2 regions of the Butyrivibrio fibrisolvens genome follow, and region 2 is predicted to be linked to the other one. Evidence: riboswitches for the same ligand, from Rfam matches in the RefSeq annotation. Region 2 holds a riboswitch; the other holds the start of a gene.
The links. A riboswitch is a leader RNA that binds a small molecule or an ion and turns the genes downstream of it on or off. The one in region 2 is predicted to bind cobalamin.
Positions count from the first base shown of each region.

Region 1: it holds a riboswitch for cobalamin, as region 2 does, so the genes downstream of both, I7804_RS00110 (sirohydrochlorin cobaltochelatase) here and I7804_RS00955 (ABC transporter substrate-binding protein) in region 2, are expected to answer to the same signal.

Region 1 is NZ_CP065800.1:22,109-26,552, forward strand. It holds gene I7804_RS00105 (ABC transporter substrate-binding protein) at 1-933, opposite strand, end outside; gene I7804_RS00110 (sirohydrochlorin cobaltochelatase) at 943-2,583, opposite strand; cobalamin riboswitch at 2,714-2,977, opposite strand; gene recQ (DNA helicase RecQ) at 3,040-4,444, opposite strand, start outside.
Region 2 is NZ_CP065800.1:251,767-256,210, reverse strand. It holds gene I7804_RS00960 (pectinesterase family protein) at 1-858, opposite strand; cobalamin riboswitch at 1,337-1,530, shown strand; gene I7804_RS00955 (ABC transporter substrate-binding protein) at 1,691-2,803, shown strand; gene I7804_RS00950 (FecCD family ABC transporter permease) at 3,022-4,056, shown strand; gene I7804_RS00945 (ABC transporter ATP-binding protein) at 4,086-4,444, shown strand, end outside.

The DNA of each region.
Region 1 (4,444 bases), 230 kb from region 2:
CATGGTATTCTCAATTGCAAGATCTATATCCGACATCACAATCTGTTCATAGTCAGGAGCGCTGTACTTACCACCGTATACTATGCTTCCACTGTTCATCGCTTCTCTTGCGCTGTCTATATACCAGTCATCTGCTTCTATTCCGGACATTGTTATAGCACTGACTGCTCCTATGGAGTCAAAATGACACATAGCTCCCGATGCTGCAAGATATATACTGTCAAGTGGCATATGGAGCGGGATTATCACTTCCGCCTCGCCATCTGTATATTTTTTTGATATACCTTCTAAGATGTCATCTGTAAGGTTCTTATCTTCAGGTATAAGAAGATATGATCTTCCATCATCTATACTTATAACTGTATAACCATCCTCATATCTATGGATCTTAAAACACTTAGCATAAGTATTCTCATCTGTTGATATATAGGTCAGTCCTTCTATATTGGGAGGATCCATGGAATATCTGATGGTCTTAATATCACTTTTTGCACCGGAACTGTTGTCATTATCAGAATCTATAGGATTATTGCCATATGTGCTATCATCCAGCGTTATATAAAGAGTATAGTCAATAAGATGAGGGGTACTCATGGCAGTAGTATCTGCCTGAACCTTCATCTCTTTGCCCAAAGTCACAGGTATATCGAATTCAGAGTTGCCCTCCTTATTAACAGGATAATATGTATCGCCATCCACTATCATATAGTCATAGTTTGGGCTACTCCATACAAGGTGTGCTGTCGCTTGTCCATCTGTAATAGTAACTTTGCAAGGACTTTCTATATACGCTTTCCCGCTTCCGCCTGTCATTACAACAGATGCGGTGTATTCCCCATCGGAAATCCCACCGCATCCAACCAGACATAGGGAAAAGATGATCAGAAACAACCATTTTGTTATTTCAAATAAATGCTTTAGTTTTTTTCCCATAAAGTTTTATTATTTTATAACTGCACCTGTGTGCTCAACATAGATATCTTCAACTTCCTTGATGCCGCCAAGTCCAAGGATCTGGCAGCTTACTTCTTCAAAGCTTCCATCTGCTTCAAAGCCGCTCTTCCAGGAATCCTCTTCATCGCCTGCCATGTCATTGTTGGCATGATCACCTGCTACGACCATAAGAGGGCGAAGAACTACTTTAGTATAACCTGCAGCTTTAACAGCCTCGATTATGTTTGAAAGCTCTGTTTCTTCAGGCTCACCTTCTACAGTTCCGATGAATACGTTGTCATAGCCAAGTTCATCCATCTGAGTCTGCATCTGGCTGTATGTAACCTTAGCTGTATGCGATGTTCCGTGACCCATGAATACGAAGGCAACTCCTGCTTCCTTAGCTTCGTCAAGGTCTGCATATCCTGCCTCTTTTACAGCTTCAGCTGTTATAGCCTTGGCTACAGCTTCCTTGTCTTCATTGATAACTGTTGCATCATCACCAACTTCTCCAAGAAGGGGCTGCGCTACAGCTACTGATTCGAATTTATCTTCATACTGGGCAAGAGTTTCAACAAGCTCGTCATACTCAGCGCCGTGCATCAGGTGTGTAGGCTGAACTATCAGATTCTTAACATTATTATCTACTGCTCTTTGAAGAGCCTGATCTACATTGTCGATCTTCTCACCATCTCTTGCATAGATATGGTTGATGATGATCTGAGCTGTGAATGCTCTTCTTACTGAGTAGTCAGGATATGCCTCCTGAAGAGCCTTCTCGATTCCGCCTATATCCTTGACTCTGCTATCATTGAAGGATGTACCAAAGCTAACTACAAGGATCTCGTTGTCTCCTATATCATCGCCGTTGAGCGGATCGTCCTTGGAAGCATCTCCTGTATCTCTTCCGAAGTAATCAGGATCAGCATACTCGCCTTCTACAAGCTCTTTCTGAGTATCTGTAAGAGCGTCCCAGGCTTCCTTTGCTTTCTCGCAGTTTTCATATGTATCATCTGTATATTCCTGAACGTAGATTGAATCAATAAGATCTGCCACCTTATCTGCTGCCATTTGATCTTCATCTCCTTCGTAAGGTACCGGATCAGATACTGTTACCTGATGGTCATACCATACTTCCTTAGTTCCTATAAGTGCAAGTGCAAAGCTCTCATCAAGGTATGGTACAGGGACATCGAAACCGTTAACTTCTTCTGTAGTTCCATCTGCATATGTTACAGTATCTATTGTAGGCTCGAGAAGCTCTGCACCCTCTTTCTGAGCATCCTCAGCGCTTCCAGGGAATAGATTTACTATATTCTTGGATGGAAGTGTGATATGGATAGTCATCTCGCCGTCTTCTACGGTAAGGATTCCTTTATTATCATATGCTTCATTAACATGGAACATGGTGCTGTCTGTAGTAAATGTAGCCTGATATGTTCCGTCTTCCAAAACGCCTTCTTTTTCATCAGCATCTGCCGCAGCTGTTTCTGCCTGGGTAGCATCAGCATTTTCATCTGCCTGTGCAGTGTTTTCTACAGATGCTTCATTAGAAGCAGTTTCATCTTGGCCTGAACTATTCTGTCCGCAGGCAACAGTTGTAAATGACATCGCTGCAGTCAGAAGTACTGCCAGAAATTTTTTCTTCATAATATTTCCTCCTAGATAAAAAAATAAAGCCTTCACCAAGTAGCGAAGACTTTTTGCACACAAGTTTAAAGCAAATGCCAAAATAGCATTTACCATAAAGCTTCGTACAGTCAATTCCTCGTGACTTGGTTACCCTTGTACGACGACAGGCAGGTCTCCCGGCTGATTGCATGGTCTCTTTCGCCTTCCCAGTTATCCAGTGGCATATTGAAAGAGACTTGGATGCTATGCAGTCCTATACGCAGGTTCATCAATATAAGATCAACTTGCAAGAACGCATATATTCCAGACAAAACACGGTGACGAGCTCGTGCGGGATTTGCACCCGCTTCCCTTTTCACTTACGCAGTAGCAAGTATAGCTACCCGTAAACACCTTCCGTCTCATTAAATTTCATGGATATAATAACATAAGTAATAGATAAGGGCAAAGATTCTTATCATCAGTTATTTTACTTTACTTCACATAATGCCTTACTATCTCCATCTGAACCTGCTTTGGGTACAGCAGAACCGGATAGGTATTGCCTTTTTGACTGACTTTCTCAGTAGTAACTATACCTTTAGAAAGGCCCTCATCAGTCTGAGCCATCATAAATCTTCCGCCTATATTTTTCTCTGCGATATAACCCATTTCTGTAAGGAATTTCGTTATATCTGTACCGAATATATTCTTGGCATTGTCTGCTGTTGATATCCTGTTAAGCTCATCTTTGATCTCAGATACAAGGCACAGGTCTTTGTACTCATATTTATCTTCATCTTCAGGATTTAGATAAAAGGGGACTTTATGCCCCTTTGGAGCTGTTGAACCTTTTGAACCTTTGGCCTTAGTTTTAGCAGGTGCTGGTGCTGCATCCTTAATATTATCTGCAGCTTCGTCCTGGCTATCTGTTATAGCGGTTACTACTCCCTCATGTTCGTCTAAATATGAACTTATGGCGTTTATGAATCTCTGACCATACTTGTCATATTTCATCTCACCAACACCTGATACGTTCAGCATTGCTGCCCTGTCAAGAGGAGCCTTTGCGCTCATATCGATGAGAGTCTTATCACTAAAGACGATATATGGCGGCATGCCTTCTTCTCTGGCAATCTGAGTTCTAAGTGCTTTAAGTATATCAAAAAGATCGTAACCAGCTTTGGTAAGACTATCTGTTTTCTTCTTGATCTGTCTTACTTTATTACTATCAGGTTCCTTAGCCTGCGTCGTCCTAACTATGACACGGGTAGCCGGATCTTTTAACGGGGTTATATCACCTAACTGGATCACACTGTACTTGTCAGCAGTCTGGCACAGATACCCGTCCAGGATAAGCTGATTTATAAGAATCCTAAGATCAGCTTCTGACCTGTCTTTAAGTGTGCCATAAGTTCTGTAATTCACGATGCCAAGTTCTTTGAGTCTTGCTCTGTTAGCACCAAGAAGTGTCCCTAATATGATATTAAGGCCGTACCTTCCTCTTGTCTCGAATACGCAGTTTATTACTTTTTTGGCATCTTCTGTTCTGTCTTCTTCAATAAAATGTTTATGGCAGTTACCACAATTATCACAGGGCTCTGTATTTTTTTCTCCAAAATATTCAAGTATATAATTCCTAAGGCATCCTGTCGTCTTACAATACCCCTCCATGACATTGAGCCTTCTCATATCTCTTTCCTTGATAAGAATAACGTCTTCACTCGGTATATCTGTAAAGTCTTTATGTTCTAACAGGAATTTGTTAATGATTATATCTTTTGGAGAAAAAAGAAGTATACACCTTGAAGACTCGCCGTCTCTGCCGGCACGACCTGCCTCCTGATAGTAGTTCTCCATGCTCTGGGGCATATTGTAATGAATGACGAATCTTACGTTG
Region 2 (4,444 bases):
CTAGCGGCGAATGCTTGTAAATCTAGCAGTAGGCTCTAGTGTATGAATATCCTTCCATCCTGCAAAAAGATCTGGATGAATGTGAGGTCCAAAAGTACAGTTTTCAAAAACTGCTGCGCCGTCAGGGCGCCAGGGACGTGCAAGATATACAGATCCGTCTGGGCACCTGTCGGTTATAAAATTGCAATCTATAAAATGTAAACCGGATTCTCCATTTGGAGTATTGGGAGCACATACGAATCCCTGAACAGCCTGCTCAACATATGTAGCGGGCTGTTCTTTTGATATAGTAGTCATATCACGAAGAGGAGCCCTGTATAGTGATACTATAGTGCAGTTCTTAAAAGTGGCATTGGCTCCGCCGAATATAAAATCAACATCACCTTCTATAATACAGTCTTCGTAGTACTGGGTGGTCATAAGACGGGGGCAGTCCTTTCTTGGTCCTGTGAAGCCGCCCTTCTCCCTTTCTTCAAGAGGAAGAGGAGACATGAACAGAGTATCCTGATGCCCTTTTAAATGAACACGTCTGCATATAACATTCGTAGCATCTGCATAAAGGGCGATAGCTTGTCCTCTAAGACGTCCATCTCCCGCGGTATTCTCAATAGTAAGATCTTCGATGATAGCTTCCTTGCCCGATACGAACATGGTATAGCTTCTAAATGTGCCAAGCTTGATACTGCCATCATCCGGCGCCTTGTCAAATCCCCCATCAGACCATGATATAGTAGTAGCATCCATCCCAGCGCCCTTTATATGGAGCGATGCATCAGAGTCACCATTCTCCTTAAAATACTCCGAATCATAATATAGCTTCTTATAATATGTTCCCTTATCAAAAAAAATCTCTTTCATAGTGCCTCTTTTTCTTTTTGGTGATAGATTGATCGTTAGTTTTAAAGTTTGCGATATGTTTGTTATATACTCATGAAAAGAGTCTATATATTATTCTATTACAAAAGCTATATAGACAAAAGTCTGATTGCAACACAGGAGCCTTGTATAATAGGGCAGATTTCGAGAGGCAATGGTGTGGAGCGGGTTACAAAGGATTTCCGCGTTTTTTGAGCGTGTTATTAAATTCAAGAGCGTGATAGATGGCTCCTTCTATTCTGCATTGGGGGCCGCATGCCCCCGCGTAAGCGAGTTTCGGCCCCCAGAATAGAAGGAGCCAGATATCATGCCTTGAATTATAACACGCTCAATAACGCGGAAATCCTTTGTAACCCGCTCCACGCCAGTGCCTCTCGAAATCTGCCCTATTTTACAAGGCTCCGGCACAACCTATCGGCCCGATTTCTCGCATCATTTGACTACATGTCCGTTTTGTGGTAAGGTTCGAACGTATGTGGGTGTTTGCTACAATTATCCGATTGCAGCAAACCTAACAGGGAACCGGGCGAGCTTCCCGGACAGTGCCGCTACTGTGTTGGAACAAAGGCTGCGCTTAACTGCCGGATACAGTTAAGAGGGCGCCATCAAAATGTGTTCCTAAGCCAGATACCTGCCCTCATATTGGCACAGATTCTACGGGACCATAGATAAGTGCCGGTCAAATATTTTGCATTTATGCCCTTTTGTCCGGTGTTCTTATAAAATTCCCTATGTGTCAACATATGTGTTCCTGATAGCGAAGCACTATCAAGAATACAAATCTGATTCGATTTGCTTCAGAATGGAGAATATTATGAAAAAGAAACTGTTATCAGTAATGATGGCTACAACATTGTCATTTACAATGCTTGTAGGATGTGCATCTTCAGATTCCAAGAAAGAAGATGAAGCTGTATCAGAAAATTCAGATGATGCTGCCAGTAAGGCAAGCGATGAAGCAGATACTGCTGCATCGAACGCTCAAGAGGAGTCATCTGAGGAAGAGACTGCTGCAGTAGAAGCTATAGTACTGAGTGAAGCTCCTGCTACAGATCTTGCAGGCAATGAGATCACTGTACCTACAGAGATTGATGCTATCGTTAGTATGTCACCTTCATCAACACGCCTTCTTATCGACCTTGGACTTTCAGATTATATCGTAGCATGCGATACATATTCTTATGAATATTATGGCGATGATCTTGTAGCAGATGTTCCTCAGTATGATATGATGGCTCCTGATCAGGAATCAATCGTAGCTCTTAATCCTGATATCATATTCACAACAGGCATGAGCTATGCTACAGGTAGTGATGTATATGCCTCTGTTCGTGAAGCCGGCATCTGCGTTGCTGATATCCCAAGCGCATCATCACTTGATGAGATCGGTGAGAGCATCACATTCATCGGAGCATGCACAGGTACATCTGAAGAAGCAGAACTTATATTAGAGGAGATGAATGATACTCTTGCTCAGATTGAAGAGCTTGCATCTACAATCTCAGATGATGAGAAGAAGACAGTCCTTTATGAGACCAACACTCCTACAGCTGACTATCCTACAATCTATTCTGCAGGTTCAGACACATACATTGGCGAGATGATCGAGAAGCTGGGCGCTATCAATGCTACAGGAGATCAGGAAGGCTGGCCTTCACTTACAGAAGAGGATGCTATTGCTATAAATCCTGATGTTATCATCTCTACAGATATGTTCACTCCTGATGCAGTAGATACTCATCTTGCTCTTTCAGGTTGGGAGAATGTAACAGCTGTTGCTAACGGCGATGTATATCTTATGGAACTTTCAAATGAGCTCAATCAGCCCAACCAGCACGTAGTAAGTGCTATGGTAGAGATGGCTAAGTACATCTATCCTGATGTATTTGCAGATCTTGAAGATCCATTTGCAGTAATAGCTCGCTAATATATCATAGTAAACGACTTAAGAAAAGCACTTTGCCAGTCATCAGATGCCTTATATGCCAGCATTAGATAACTGGCATAAGGCATTTTATAAAGTCTTTTACTATAGATTTATATATGCAGTCGGGGACTTAACAATATCATTGATATGCGTAGTTTCCCGGCTGCTATTTTTTCACCAATTGAAACCATTAGCTATTAGTGACATGGGGTTAGTATATGAGTAAAGAAAAAAGCTTTGGAAAAAATACTCTTGAAGTCATAACGATTCTGGTATGTCTTATAATTCTCGGAATATGCATGGGAATAGGAAGTGTAGATATCCCTTTAAAGGATGCCATGACAATCCTTGGAGGTAAGATCTTCGGAACATATATTCCGGATGAACTTGCTGCAACTACGTCTATTCTGTGGACTATAAGACTTCCCAGAGCCATGACTGCATTCCTTGTAGGAGGAGCACTTGCCTTGTCAGGTGCCATCATGCAGTCTGTACTTCAGAACCCTCTTGCATCGTCGTATACTCTTGGCGTATCAAGTGGAGCATCCCTTGGAGCATCTATAATCATAGTGACCCAGTTCACTATTCCTGCACTTGGAAGCTTCCTTCTTCCGACCTTTGGATTTGCATTTGGTTTTGCTACAGTTCTTCTTGTAATAGCTATCGCTTCAAGATTTGATAATACACTTCATTCCAATACGGTTATACTTATTGGAATGGTTGTATCCCTTTTTACCAATGCGGTTATGACTCTTGTAAGCTCTTTTGCCAGAGCACATTCACAGCAGCTTCTGTTATGGACGATGGGGTCATTTTCAGGCAAAAGGTGGTATCACGTGCAGGTACTCCTTCCGCTGTGTATATTCGGAATGATCGTGACACTGTATCATGCAAGATCTATGGATATCATGTCATTTGGTGATGAGCAGGCATACGCAATGGGAGTTAATGTAAGAACAAGGAAAAAAATACTCCTTCTCCTTGCATCTCTTCTTACAGGAGCATCAGTCTGCTTTTCAGGAACGATAGGATTTGTGGATCTGATCGCTCCGCATGCAGTCAGGATTGTTTTTGGATCATCTCATAAGAGAGTCGTACCTATGTCATTTTTTGTAGGAGGCGCTTTTATGGCGTTTTGCGATATGGTCGCAAGAACAGCAGTAGAGTCAGAGCTTCCGGTAGGAGCAGTTACGGGAGTTATAGGTGCGCCATTTTTTGTATGGTTGTATCTTCGCGGTAGTAAAGAGTCATAGGTATGAAATAAAGAGTCATGAGGTTAACTATGAAAGCAATATCTGTTTCGAATCTGTCAGCCGGATATGGAAGTGATCCTGTAATAAGTGATATAAGTTTCGACCTTGAATGCGGGCATAATCTCTCTATTATGGGGGCTAACGGAAGCGGCAAGACTACCCTTCTAAGAAGTCTTACAGGACTTATTGGATATAAGGGCAATATCAGCATATTGGGTCAAGATCTTGGATCTTTAAAAAGGCGTCAGATAGCAGGTATGATGGCCATGATGTCACAGCTGTCTCCTGTATACTTTTCGTATAGTGTCAGAGAGACTGTAGAGCTTGGAAGATATGCAAGACGTGATAATGAAAGACATCAAAAGGGTGCTTCATTTCTGAATATGCA